Regions from separate parts of the Priestia sp. Y58 genome, predicted to be linked through region 2. Evidence: riboswitches for the same ligand, from Rfam matches in the RefSeq annotation. Region 2 holds a riboswitch; the other holds the start of a gene.
What was found. A riboswitch is a leader RNA that binds a small molecule or an ion and turns the genes downstream of it on or off. The one in region 2 is predicted to bind preQ1.
Positions count from the first base shown of each region.

Region 1: it holds a riboswitch for preQ1, as region 2 does, so the genes downstream of both, queC (7-cyano-7-deazaguanine synthase QueC) here and MMB68_RS23930 (QueT transporter family protein) in region 2, are expected to answer to the same signal.

Region 1 covers NZ_JAKWFL010000004.1:267,044-274,451, reverse strand. The annotation lists gene MMB68_RS14665 (YkvS family protein) at 1-105, shown strand, start outside; gene MMB68_RS14660 (hypothetical protein) at 419-646, shown strand; gene MMB68_RS14655 (NAD(P)H-binding protein) at 680-1,381, opposite strand; gene queF (preQ(1) synthase) at 1,450-1,947, opposite strand; gene queE (7-carboxy-7-deazaguanine synthase QueE) at 2,046-2,777, opposite strand; gene queD (6-carboxytetrahydropterin synthase QueD) at 2,770-3,210, opposite strand; gene queC (7-cyano-7-deazaguanine synthase QueC) at 3,210-3,872, opposite strand; PreQ1 riboswitch class I at 4,103-4,146, opposite strand; gene MMB68_RS14630 (GerAB/ArcD/ProY family transporter) at 4,219-5,340, opposite strand; gene MMB68_RS14625 (hypothetical protein) at 5,367-5,603, opposite strand; gene MMB68_RS14620 (Ger(x)C family spore germination protein) at 5,615-6,814, opposite strand; gene MMB68_RS14615 (spore germination protein) at 6,839-7,408, opposite strand, start outside.
Region 2 covers NZ_JAKWFL010000011.1:25,300-32,707, forward strand. The annotation lists gene MMB68_RS23910 (5-deoxy-glucuronate isomerase) at 1-27, shown strand, start outside; gene MMB68_RS23915 (hypothetical protein) at 282-500, opposite strand; gene MMB68_RS23920 (YitT family protein) at 850-1,716, opposite strand; gene MMB68_RS23925 (Lrp/AsnC family transcriptional regulator) at 2,097-2,507, opposite strand; PreQ1 riboswitch class I at 2,704-2,748, shown strand; gene MMB68_RS23930 (QueT transporter family protein) at 2,758-3,246, shown strand; gene MMB68_RS23935 (hypothetical protein) at 3,683-4,132, shown strand; gene MMB68_RS23940 (hypothetical protein) at 4,204-4,449, shown strand; gene MMB68_RS23945 (hypothetical protein) at 4,477-4,824, shown strand; gene MMB68_RS23950 (DHA2 family efflux MFS transporter permease subunit) at 4,881-6,317, opposite strand; gene MMB68_RS23955 (TetR/AcrR family transcriptional regulator) at 6,339-6,914, opposite strand; gene rluF (23S rRNA pseudouridine(2604) synthase RluF) at 7,245-7,408, shown strand, end outside.

The DNA.
Region 1 (7,408 bases), on a different contig from region 2:
GTGATTGTAGATTTGACTTACATGACAAACTACCGCGATTTAGACTTAGAACAGCGAACTGTTGTCAACCACAAAAACTACATCATCATTAATCCAGCTATGTAAAGAGAAAAAGCAGCCGGAAAGCAAAAGCGGTTGCTTTTTTATTGGTTTTGAAAGAATTGATTCTTTTGTTCTTCTGTAATAATCCCTAGTTTATACATGAGGTAAATATACTGTTGCACCTTAACATCCTTCGAACTTTTTTTCACTGTACTCCCTCTTTTCTAAAATGTTTCTTCATACAATAATATATGGCTAAGATAAAAAAAGTTTCCTTAAAGAAACAAAAACAGGCCCCTTTTTTCTTGAAAGGGGCTTATTTTCGTGTGACAATAAAAAAGCTACTACTATCTTCTTACCGAAAGGAACTACTAGCATGTTTGATACTGTATTGTTTATCGTCGCTCTTATTGTCATTCTTTTTTTCATCATGCAGTTCGTTTTTAAACGCAAACAAACTTCAAATAAAAAAACATCCGTTGAGCCCATGAATTATGCCGAAGAAGATTCTAACTCCTACACAAGTTGGAGTGAATCTGCTTCTAATCACGATCATGATGGCGATGGAGATAGCGGTGGAGATGCGGATGGTGACGGAAGATAGAAAAAAAGCCCCTTCTTATGAAGAGGCTTTTCTTTATTTTGATAATACTCGCTTGCCGTTGGTAAACGAATAATAGCATTCACCTGTATAAATGTCTTGGCTTTCATGTACATGAACGCCACATTTATCTTCAAGAGCAGCTTTCATCATCGATTTGGCTACGTTATACGCTTTAATTGGACGATACTTTCTCCACTTTCCTACAAGGCAAAATGAACACGACTTCAACGTGTATCCCCCAATCTTTTCAAATAGGCGAAACTCTTGGCGCTTGCCTAATAATAACGATGGGCGGAAAAAGTGAGTAGAACGGATATACAAGCTTGCGATATCTTCTTCTACTTGCCCCTTTACTTTACTGTAAAAGAATGGCGAACGAAGATCAGCACCAATTGCTGTAATCGTTAAAAAGTTTTTGCAGCGATATTTTTCTGCACATTTAGCCGCTTTTAAAGGAAATTCGTAGTCCACCTTAATGAATTTCGCTTTTGTTTTTGCTTTTTTCATTGTCGTGCCTAAACAGCAATATACATCATCAACTGCAAAGCATTCTTCGTGCTTATCAAGCTCTGAAAAATCAATTTCAAGCTGACGTAGCTTTGTGTGTTCGATTGGTAGCTTTTTTCGAACAAACACTGTCACATGGTTATATAAGCTGTTGCTTAATAACATTTTTAAAAGTTCTTGACCAACAAGTCCGCTTGCACCTAATACTAATGCTGATCTCTGTGACATTCTTTCACCTTCTCACCTGTTGTTTTTGCAATGGAAAACAGGTTGCATACACAACCTGTTTGTTCAAATTAACGATTATCAATTGTTTCTGGGTATAAATCATGATTCATCAGGCGATAATTAGCCATTTCTTCATACTTCGTACCGGGACGGCCATAGTTTGTATATGGATCAATTGAAATCCCGCCGCGCGGTGTGAATTTTCCCCATACTTCAATATATCTTGGATTCATCAGTTTAATTAAGTCATTCATAATAATATTCATACAGTCTTCATGGAAATCTCCATGGTTACGGAAGCTGAACAAATAAAGCTTTAACGACTTGCTTTCTACCATTTTTTCATCTGGAATGTAGCTAATATAAATGGTTGCGAAATCCGGCTGACCTGTTTTTGGACATAAGCTCGTAAATTCCGGACAGTTGAATTTCACAAAATAATCACGATTTGGATGTTTGTTATCAAATGCTTCTAGAATCTCTGGTGCATATTCAAACAAATAGTTTGTTCCTTGATTTCCAAGGAGTGATACACCTTCTAATTCTTCATCTTTTCGACCGCTCATTTGCATTTCCTCTCTTTCTACGATTGTCATTCTAACAGCGTTTTTTTATTTTGTATATATCTGTTTTTATTTTTCTTTGTAAATTTTTTGCTATACGCTTACACGCCTCGTTTATTTCCCCAAACAAGGGCGTGAACCTGCGGCAGAACTCTTACATCGTTCATGTTTTTAGCTGCTACTGCCTTATCAATTAACCACTCATACTTTTTAAGCAATTCTTGTGTTAACGACGCATTATCGATTGTCGTTAAGTCCTCGTTGCCTACTTGAACAAAAAATGGAACCTCAGGATAACGTTCATGAACAGACGCTGCATACTCAAAGTCCTCATCATTAAATACAACGACTTTTATGCTTATATGCGCCATGCGTTTTTCCTTTATTAATGTCTCTATAATATCGTCTAATACGGAGAAATTTGTTTTCATTAATGAACTTGGAGGCTTAGGAGAAATCGTTAAATCATCGATCTTTAGAAACCAATCCTGATAACGGCTTCCCTGTGTTTCAAGAGCTGCTTTTACCCCATGACTGTGCAAAAGCTCTACAAGTGAACCAATCGCCTTGATAAGCGCAGGGTTTCCTCCAGAAATGGTGACGTGATCAAAGCACTCTCCTCCAATTTCTTTTAGCTCCGTCCAAATTTGTTCTGCTGTTAGCTGACGAATATCGTTTTTAGCTGATCCATCCCATGTAAAAGCTGAATCACACCAGCTGCAGGAATAATCACAGCCGGCGGTACGAACAAACATCGTCTTACGTCCTACAACCATTCCTTCCCCTTGAATTGTTGGTCCGAATATTTCAAGTACTGGAATTGTATTAGCCACGTTTTTTCACCTTCTTTGGGCGGTAAACTACGTAACTTGTCGGCGTTTCCCGCACGAATACTTGTACGCAAGAAGGCTTATTTGGTAGTGTGTCTAGATATTCTTGAACCAACTCATAAATTTTACGGGCAACAACTTCAGTTGTAGGAAAATCATTTGGATTTTCTTCGTTAAAGATAGAATGATCGTTCAATAATGTATGATCAAATTGACCAGAAACAATTTTTTTCAATAGCGCAAAGTTTACTAAAAAGCCCGCTTCGTCTAATGTATCTCCGGCAACAGTTAGATTTACAAAATACGTATGTCCATGGACTTGACGGCATTTACCTGCTTCTGTGTGAGGAACAAAATGTGCCGCAGCAAACTGCATATCTTTGTTCAGTTCATATTCATAGTCATGAAACACTTGAGGATACATTTGTTGCAGCATTATTTTTCTCCTCCTTCTTTTGTTTGCAGGTATTGATCTAATCCACGCTTTCGCAATTGACATGCGGGACATTCACCGCATCCGTCAGCAACAATACCGTTGTAGCACGTTAACGTTTTTTCACGCACATATTCAAGCGCTCCTAGCTCATCCGCTAATGCCCACGTTTCTGCTTTATCAATCCACATAAGCGGCGTATGAATCACAAACTCAAAGTCCATTGATAAATTAAGCGTGACGTTTAACGATTTCACAAATACGTCTCGACAGTCTGGATATCCTGAAAAATCAGTTTCACAAACGCCTGTTACGATATGACGGCCTCCGCTGTTTTTAGCCAGTACGGCTGCAAATGATAAAAATAACAGATTGCGGCCATCCACAAACGTTGTAGGCAACTCTCCTTCTTTTTGCTCGATCTCAATATCATCTCGCGTTAAGGCATTTGGTGCTAATTGATTTAAAAGTGACATATCTAGTACGGTATGCTTCACACCTAAATCAGCTGCGATATCTTTTGCTACCTCTATCTCTTGACTATGACGCTGACCGTATTGAAAAGTAACCGTTTCTACTTCTTTAAAGTTTTTCAAAGCCCAAAACAGACATGTCGTACTATCTTGACCTCCGCTAAATACAACAATCGCTTTTTCATTTTTCATCATTATTGTTCGTCTCCTTTTTGATTGAAATCAAAAGAAGAAGAAACTTTATTGAACCGTTCGTTCCCTTTGTGACTAATTTTATAACACAAAAAAGAGACTGCTCTTTTCCAGCAATCTCCCTAAAAAGCAACTAAGATACACGTCCTTACCAAACACGTCAAAAAGACGTGTTAATAGAAAAGCACGTGAAAGAAGACACGCTAAAACCGTGTCTTTTGTCATCAACGATGATCTTAGTTTTTTATAGAGGGAGTTTTCGAACCTCTCCCGTACGTATACAAACGTGTACGGCGTTTCTTCTTGAATTGTCATCGTATACTATACCACATGCGTATAAATAATGCTATGTTTGTTGGCTTCTATCGCCTTTAGCTGTCTTATTTTTCTTTATATAAGAAAGCGCAATAAATAACAACGGAAAACAGACGCTTAGTACAAATAAATAAAACGGCCAGTAATATTTTTCAAAATAATTGAAGTACGCTGTATTGGGAATAATGTAATACGCCACGCCTGTAATAATTAGGCCTAAAGGAAAGCTTAAAAAATTGCGCACCCGTAAATTACACAATTGGACGATACTTAACTGAATAGCATAGAACACAATGACAACTTTAAAAAAGATAGATAACATCCAAATAATGGCTACTAATACTTCAACATGCTGAATCGTTGCACCCAACGAAATCATTTTTCCTAATAAATAAACTGGATAACTGTGCATCGACGCAATATTCGCGCCAAGAGCTAATATACAAGCCGCAACTGCAATCGTAATCGTCAAGCCCGATGCGACAGTGCCGATAACAAACATTTTTTTTACCTTTTTTCCACCTTTTACATGAGGCGTAATCATTAGGATAAAAATCAATTCCATAAACGGGTTTCCTAAAAAATAAGTGGTCCCTAATACTAAATCACCCATGCTGAATTCAAAAAAAGGATAAAGACGATCAAATTTCATCTGAGGAATATTTAAAACAATTAACAATAAAAAAGGGACCACAATCCACGGCAAAAAGATTTCCGCGGTTCTAGCTACCACTTCAATACCTAAATACCCTCCGTATATAACAGCTAAAAGAACAAGAGCATGAATCCACGTAGGCAGCGTTTCAGGGACAATTTGAGTCGTCATAAACGTACTGATGTCTCGAAGCGAAAACGTAGATTGAATGAACATGAAGAAAATGTAAATAAGAGAAATACACGTTCCGGCATAACGACCGAGCGCCTTTTTAGCTATTTGAATGAATGTTTGCTGAGGGTAACACTGAATCAGCCATAAAAGCACCGCAACGATTAAAAGTGCAAAGCCAATAGCAAGCACACCGCAAAACCACGCATTTTGTCTATTCGTCTCTAATAATGTAGCCGGAACTGCCAAGATGGCGCTTCCGATACAAAAAACATAAATTAGAAAAAGAAATTGTTTCGGACTAATATATTCTTTTATTTGCATCATACACACCTTCTCTCCTACATGCTTGCTCACGTGAATAACAGATGATGAACGGTTCTAGTAAGAGGCTTAATTAGTGCCTCTAAAAAGTACAGAGGCGTAGGAACTTCTTTACGGAGTGTAATCGCTCCCCAAAAGAATAGACCCAAACCTATGAGACAAAGGTAGACGACTATTTCACGGTAATACTTTTCCTTTCGGAAGTTGATCATGATTTTTTTAGTCAAATAAGCAAGCAGTACAAGTAAGGCTATAAATCCCTCCATTTTCTTTCTCCTTAATGCTTCATTTGCTTCATATATGAGTTATTTAACGTGCCTAAGCGACGGATTTGAACTTTTGCATCTAAATCGACGGTTAAATCCTCTGCGTAAATTCTGTTCCAGTCTCTTTTCATTTTGTACCATCTTTTCACATCTTGTCTGTAAAACGCTTCGCCAAAACCAAAGATATCGCTTTTATAGGTTTTTTGAGCTTTTTCCACCGCGTCATTCATTTTTTCTTTTACGTCGGCTGCTGTTTTTCGTTCGAGCATATTGATTACAGCTGGGTCCTGTAAATTCACTTGACACTCTACATCAGCCACGTTCGCTTCTCCTTTTAAATCAACGTGAATATGAGGTTTATGATTTTTCATAGTAGCTGTCACCTTGACATTCGTTCGAAGCATTTCTACTCCGATGATATCATGCTGTTTTTCTTTTTTTTCGCATGGAATAACAATTAACGTACTTTTTACATTTCCTGTAATATAGTTATATCCTTTACTTTCGTCTTCATTGAACCAGCCGATAAGCTTATCATTTTGAAAGACACCCAATCCTTTGAAATTGAGCAGAGTGGAAAGATTGGTGCGAGAAATGCTAGACATATCTCCTGCATTTTTCACATTGCCTTTTAACAATACTCCTGATAACACCGCCTGCTTTCCTTCGCTGGTTAAATTGCTAATCAGTTCATTTAACTTTACTCCTCTAGTAGGTGCCCAAATACGCTGTGACACGTCTAATGAAGCAAACATATGGTTAGCTGGTATTTTTTCGATTGTTGTTAATACGTTCAGCACGCTCGATGCTTTCGTGTTTTTAGCAATAACAACAAAATAATCGGTACGCACTTCATGATCCCGAGCAAAGAAATCAAGCACTTCAGCGATACCGTCTTCCGCCATACTTTCGCTAATGACGAGCATTCGTAAATGAGAAAGATAAATTTTCCGCGGGGATTTTGTCGTTATTTTTCTTAACCCTTCCATTACAGACGAAGCCTTAATAGAAAATGTGGTAACAGAAGGCCCGTTTGTAGGGGTTTTGGCCTGAATATCACCAGGGTTAATCAGCTGAACTGTAACAATGATGCCATCTTCTGCTTTATCAATTCCGACAGCAACCGTAATGGCTAGTTCATTCAACTCTCGACTGCTCCAGCAGCCGCTTAATAGCAATGAACAGATACATAACATTAGAAATGCTTTCATAGTAAACGGCCACCTTTACACAGTTTAGTTTTTTTGCGTCTTTTGACGTGAAATATTCTTCTCGTTAATAAGCTTTGGCCTTGTTTTCATTTTTTTGATCGAACGTCTAATTAGAACATCCTTTTGATCACGCTTCACAAATGGAGCCATAGGTGTCATATAAGGGACTCCAAATGACCTTAAGCTGCATAAATGTAAAATCATTAAAATTAGCCCCAGAATAATACCGAATAAGCCAAAAGTAGCTGCTAAAACCATTAAAATAAAGCGCAGCATCCTTACTGCAATAGCCATATCATACACAGGTGACACAAAGTTACTAATAGCGGTGATGGATACAACGATAACCATTGCAGGTGAAACTAATCCCGCTTGTACGGCAGCTTCTCCTAAAACGAGTGCTCCCACAATCGAAATAGCTGAACCTACTGCTCGAGGCAATCGGACTCCTGCTTCTCGTAAAATTTCAAACGTGATTTCCATAATAAACGCTTCAATAATAGCAGGGAAAGGAACACCTTCCCTTTGAGCTGCAATACTAATTAACAAAGCAAAAGGAAGCATCTCTTGATGAAAAGTAGTTAAAGCAATATA
Region 2 (7,408 bases):
GATGCAAAAATTTGGCCTGAAAAATAAATAAAGATCTTTATACGAAATGGTTTCAAATGTTGAAAAACATCGAATAAAAAATAATTATGCGTAAAATAATAGTTTATTTTTGTAAAAAATGTTTTTATATGTTAAAATATAACTTGTATTAATATTCAGGCGATGATATCGCTCTTTGCTGCAGATTCCTTTTTAGGAGTCTCTTTTTTTTGGAAACTGAAGCAAAAGATAAAGACGATTCGTATATAAATTAAAAGGAAAAGGAGATAAGCGTAAACCGCTTATCTCCTTTTCTTTTTAGCGTTATCTAACGCTAAGTTCTTTTTCACTACTTTTTCTAAAGCAACTTCCACGTGAACATTTTTTTCATCGATGTCATTCACAAGCACGACGGTTCCTTTTCGTCCTTTAATCTTTAAATCATCACCCGTAGAAGGAATGTTTTCCCTCAGCTGGCTTAATAGAAGCTTTCTGTTTTCAAAAAAGTGGACAGCCACCATTTTATCTCACCTAATTTCATATGATATGTGTGATACAAAGATGTGTATATGAAATCCTTCCTATACATTATGTCGTCAGGGGTGGTTTTAGAACACATTGAATAGACAATTGTTGCATAGATATATGAAATAAATAGGATGGCATAGTTATAAATCTCCTATCCTTGGACATACTTATACTACTAATCTAAAAAGGGATGTGGATGAAAATGAAGGTGGCTATCGGATTAAGTGTATTTACGGTCGTTACAGGAGCAGTTGCGTTAGGGTCTGTTTACTTTTTAGCAGGTATCTTTTCGTTTTTCTTAACGGTTTTTTCATAAAAAAATCCACCAAGAGGTGGATTTTTTTATTTAGCAGCGGCTTTTGTTTCATGAGGCGAATTGCCGATAAATCCAAATTTCCCGCCGACAACTTCTTTTACTTCGTGGATGACAATAAAAGAATTCGGGTCAATTTGCTGGATTTTCTTTTTAATTTTTAATAGCTCGTTCTTTTTAATAACAACGTAAATAATACGTTTATCTTTATTGGCGTAGTAGCCATATCCGTAAAAGATTGTGGCTGCATTTCCAAATTCACTGGTGATAACTTGCGCAATGTCTTTGTACTGATCAGACATAATCGTCATAGCTTTTTTGTTGTGGAAACCTTCGATAACGATGTCGACGATTTTGGCACAAAGATAGACGAATATAAAAGTATAGAGTGTGTTGTTGACGCCAATAGCAAAAACCGATGCTAAAATAATGACGCTGTCCATATAGAACATGCTTTTAGAAATATTATAACCTTTTGTATAGTTTAATAAATAAGCTAAAAGCGTTGTTCCACCGGTAGATCCATCTGCGATAAAAATGAGAGCAAGTCCTGTTCCCATTAGTAAAGCCCCGAATACAATTCCTAAAATCATGTCGTGAACGTGAAAAGGAATATAGCTGACTAGACCGAGGAAAACGGACGTCATGACGGCTCCTAGAATCGTATAAAGAATCGTTTTTTTGGTTAGAAATTTATAGGCTAAGGCAATAAATATAAGGTTTACAAGAAATGTGCTGATACTTGTAGGGATATGAAATAAATAATATAAAACAAGAGCAATACCAACTGTACTTCCGTCACCTAATTTATTTGGAATGACGAAAAAATCAATGGATGCAGCAACTAAAAGTGCTCCAACAATAATTAAGATGATGTCTTTATAGATTGTTTTCAATATGCAAACCTCCTTGATTATTAGGATATTTTCATGTGAAATCTTGTTTTTACTAGTGTTTCACAAATGATAAAATAAAAAACGTCTTAGAAATTGTCTAGTTATAAAACTGATCAACTTCTAAGACGAAGAATTACGATACGTGTATGGGTCTTGATCCGGCTTTTCCATGCTTCGATGTCACCGATTATATAAACCTCTGACCGCTATGTCAACGCTATGAGAGATGTTCAACTTTTCAAAAAATAGAAGGCGGTTTCCTACATAAAAAAGAATCCTTTGCGACGATGCAAAGGATTTTCAAATTTATTGGAATAGGGGGAATACGTTATTAGAATTGCCATTTTCATAAATTAATATACCTTTATTTTTTTAAAAAATTATTTGTTAATGACAATTGAAAGTTTGTAATTCACATGCTGATTTAGCTCTGTCAAAAAATCATTTAATTCTTCATTTGAATGAAATTTGCATTCTAGTAAGTAGCAGCCATCGCCGCTGATTTTAAAGTTGTTGATGACGTACTTCTGCTGACTTTCTAAAAATGTAAGGTAGGGGTGGTGATGAATGCTCTGCGTATAGATATTTAAAAATGCATGGACGGTGTAGCCAAGTTTTCGTTCATCAATGTTAATTGTATAGCCTTTGATAATGCCTTCATCTTCTAACTTTAATACTCTAGCAGAAGCGGCTTGTCCGGTTAAATGCACTTTTTCTCCTAATTCTTTCATCTTCATACGTCCATTTTTTGATAGCTCTTCTAGTATGCGCTTATCTGTATTATCTAACATCACTACAAATCCTTTCGTATTTCAAATCAAAAGGGTTAACTACTTTATGTCACCTATGTATACGGATACGTCTTCTATTTTATACTAAAGAAAAGTAAGAAAAAAGGGCAGTCAATGTTCAAGATATAGAAAGCGGCAGTAGTTTGCAAACAGCTAGATTGACGAAAGCTTAAGCTTGCTGTATGATTCTTTGAGTGTTTACGTGGTTCGTAACCATCCCACGTTAAAAAACTAAGGAGAGAATAGTAAGATGAATATAAGAACACTTTGCGTCAACGGTCTTTTAGCTGCTATGTATATTGCTGTCAGCATGTTAATTCAGCCGTTTGGCTTCACCAATATCCAATTTCGTATATCGGAAATGTTCAATCATTTGATTGTATTTAATAAAAAGTACGTGTACGGCATTGTACTAGGGGTATTTCTGACGAATTTGTTTTTTTCACCAATGGTCGCTTATGATCTGGTGTTTGGGGTAGGACAATCTGTACTATCATTACTCATTACCATTTTTTCTATGCGCTACATTAAAAATATGTGGGCTCGTATGCTTATTAATACACTTGTGTTTACGTTTACGATGTTTATTATTGCGTTTGAACTGCACCTAGCATTTGAGTTACCATTTTTCTTTACATGGCTAACAACGGCTGTTGGTGAGTTTGTTGTTATGCTTGTTGGAGCACCAATTATGGCAGCAATTAATAAACGTGTACAATTTAATAAGCTAGTTGGATAAAAAAGATGGGGGTGTGATAAATCTCACAGCCCCATCTTTTTTTCTTTGTTATTCTATAAGTGTAGTGATAAACCCCTTATTATTGAAGAGCTTTTCACGCATGGACAAATTACCCATATCTAGCATGTGAAAAGAGCAGGTCGCGTTTGCGTTCTGCTCTTTTTGCGTAAGGAAATAGCGAGTATTCGATTAGATTATTTTGAAAGAAGAAGTGACAAATCTCACAGCGCGTTCTTTTTTCTTTTGTTACGATATACATATAGTTGGCAAACTCCTTATCGAAAAGTTTTTCGCACAACAACACATTACCTATGCGTAGCAATTAAAAAAGCAGACCGAAAAGGTTTGCTTTTTTAATTGTGTATTTTTACCATTAAATTACTAATTTGAGTTATAATTGTAAGGTAATTTTTGTTACTAGAGAGGGGATTATTTTTTGAGCAGAAAGTTAGGAGTTCTTATTTTATTAGCGTTAGCCATCGTGTTTTCCGGATGTTCAAAAGAAGAAGGCAACGTTCCTTTAAAAGAGCTAGAAAAGATCCATATTAACGTCATCAAAGAACAAAAGATGAAGCAAGGGATTTCATATGAAATGGAATTAGTAAACAAGAGCGATTTGACCATCAAACAAAACAATGTCTTTTTATCCTATCCTTTAAAAATGAAAAACGGTTATTCTGAAAATAAATTTAAGGTATTAGCAGAAGGTAATAAATTAAATATTAAGCCAAAACAAAAAGTGCAGTTAACTGTATTTCTTCCTTATAAAGGAATTAATAAAGAAGCGTTAGCTATTGATGAGCCTGACGTAAAGTGCATAGGATATTGGAATAAGCTTGATGACTACCATCAATTTTCTTTTGGAGGATCCTTGAAGCAAGAGTAATAGAAAGTTTTTTGTTAAATAGTGGAACTTGAAAGGTGTGAAATCGTATATAAACCAAGGGGGAGATTTCATTGAAGAGATATGGACTATTTATCATTAGCTTCATTGTGTTGCTAGGTAGCTTTCAACTGCTATCAGGCATGATTCTTACGCTTTTGCATGTTCCAGAAAGCGCGGATATGTGGAGTTCAATTGAAGGTTTATCAAGTAAAGTAATGTTTGGCAGTCATTCACCTAGCTTTGCTTTTGTAATTCCCGTTTTAGCAGCTACAGCCGCTTTTTTTATTTCTAAAAAACGGGTTAGGAAAAGTGCATAAGGGATTGACAAAGGCGGTGAATGAACAGTGAGTGTAGACACGGATAGATTAATTAGCTTCTTTATTTTATGGGGAACACCCGCTGTTTTTAGTATAATAGAGTACTTTAAACTGAGTAAAATTGAAAAAAAAGAAGCGATACGAGACTTAATATCTTTAAAATCTATTGCAACAACAGGATTTATATTGATTGGAGGAGTGATGGCGAGTTTAGGTAGAGTATTATCTCTGCTGCCTCTGCACATTATAGGTACTTTTATTTTAGCTATTGGTGGTATCGTGGGCGCTATTGAAGCATGGAAAACAGAAAAAAAGAGAGGTGTTATTATCCTTGTTTTCATAGTATCTATGATTGCTTTTACATTTGTGATATAAATTCTGCATGTAACAAGAGCTGCTCAAATTATGAGCAGCTTTTATCAGTTTCTTATTTATTGCGTTTCGAGCTGCTGATCTTTTTTCTTTAACGTAAGAGCGAGAAGGAACGAAACGACGGCGAAAGCGATGGCTACATAATAGACGGTATGAACTCCGCTTGTCATACTTTTTATTTGTAACAGCGTTTTATTCGTTTCATTTGATTGTTGAATAAAGCGTTGAGAAGCCATGGTCATAATACTTGTATACAAAGCGGGTCCAATTGCGCCTGAAACTTGGTTAATCGTATTTGAAATGGCTGAACCGTGAGCGTGAAGAGGTTTAGGTACTTGATTTAAAGCAAGCGTCATCACGGGTCCTATGCTTAAACCTACGCCAATTGTAAAGGCAGCGTATAAAATAGCTGCGGTCATCGTAGTTGTTTCACTGGAAATGGTAGTGAACAAACTTAAAATAAATGTTAAAAGGATTAAGCCTGTTAAAAGCAGCGGTTTAAATCCAATTTTATCAAACAAATGTCCTCCGACCATAGCTGTTAGAGCCAGCGTTACTCCTCCTGGAAGCATAAGAAAACCTGTTTGCAAAGGAGACAGTCCGGCAGCCGTTTGGAAATAAAGCGGCAAAATTAACATCATTGAAAACTGAATCATCATAATAAGAAACATTAAGAAAATTGATCTTGAAAACACAGACGATCTAAAAGGCTTCATATTAATCATGGGAGAATTAAGCTTTGTTTGCTGTCTGACAAATAAAGCAAGAGCTACGACGCCAATGATGAGCGTGAGCCATACAATAGGATTACTCCATCCTGTCTCTTCACCAGCTGCGCTAAATCCATAAACAACTCCTCCAAATCCAATTGTAGAAAGAATCACAGATGGGATATGAATTGTTGGTCTAGATGTTTCAGAAACGTTCCCGAGTTTAAAGAGAGCAAATAGGAAAATAAGCGCCGCCGCAATCAAAAGACCTAGAAATATAATTCGCCACGAATAATATTGAATAATTAATCCTGAAAGAACCGGTCCTATCGCGGGTGCGAATAAAATAGCTACGCTAAAAATCCCCATTACGGTGCCGCGTTTGCTAACAGGTACGAGTGTTAACATTGTGCTCATTACAAGTGGTAAAACAATGCCTGTTCCTAATGCTTGAATCATACGTCCCACAAAAAGCAGAGAAAACCATGGAGTAATAAAGCCGATGAAGGACCCAATTAAGTAAAAGCTCATAGCCGTCACAAACAGCTGTCTTAACGTAAATCGTTGAATTAAAAAAGCAGACACCGGGACGGATATGCCAATCACAAGCATATACCCTGTAGTTAACCATTGAGCTGAGCTCGTTTTAACGTAAAAATCTGAAATGATACTTGGCAAGGCTACGTTCATTACCGTTTCACTAATTAAGCATAAGAAATTTCCTAGAATCAAAATGAAAAGGATAAGCTTACTTCGTGTACTCATTTTTTCTTTTGTTTGTGTCATAATCGACCTCCTTTTACTACATTAATTTTTGTTTGCAAACAGCTTGCCAATTTGGTCAGCAGCAATTTGCATAGGAACTGTACTATTTTTAGTTAATGAAAGAGTATAAGCCCCTTCAATCCAAGACTGTATAGCTGAACCTAGCTGTCTTGCTTCCTCTTGTTCATAACCTGAACAAACTACCTTATCTGCATAAACTTGCTCCCACTCGTTATACACGGCTTCACAGGCCATACGAAGCGTTTCGTTTGATGACCATACTTCACTTGACATAGCAGCGAGGGAGATATCTGCTTCATTTTCCACTTGTTCAAACATTCGATCGGCCATTAGTTTTATATGATATTGAATAGCTGACGCGGCATCTTCATGAGAAGCGAGGGATTTTTCGATATAAGCTTTGACTCTTTCCCCCGTTTTTTGAATAGCTTCTTTTGCTAATTGTTGTTTTCCATCCGGGAAATAATAATAAATAGATCCTCTCGGAGCGCTGCTTTCTTTTGTAATTTGACTTAGACTGGTGGCGTGATAGCCTTTTTTGCGAAAAAGTTTAGCAGCTGCGCTTAAAATCTTTTCTTTTGAATTGGTTGGTTCCATCAAAACAGCTCCCTAATATAATTACTAGTTGATCGGTCAGTATAATGGTAGCAACTCTATACTAATCAGTCAATCTAGACGTTGAGGTCTTGTATATAAGTGAAGATTGATGCAAGATTCACAGGTGTAAGCATTGATTGAAATGTTAAGAATAAGGTTACAAAGTATTTTGGACCTATACTTCTATTACTGTTAAAAAAATATGATTAAGTAATGAAATTAAAAGAAGACGAGAAGCGTATAGCATGTTACGATAGGGACGGTATAGAAATTGACACATATCGGTTTCTAATAGAAGATACAAATTTTAAAATTTTTAAATGTAAGGTTGTGATTCACCTGAGACTGAATAAATTTATTAGCGAATCTGGCAAAGCATCAAGACGCGGGGCAGATAAGTTAATTAGTGAAGGAAGAGTAACCGTTAATGGAAAGGTTGCAAAAATCGGAGATCAAGTTAAGCCTGGCGATGATATTCGAGTAAGCGGCCAACA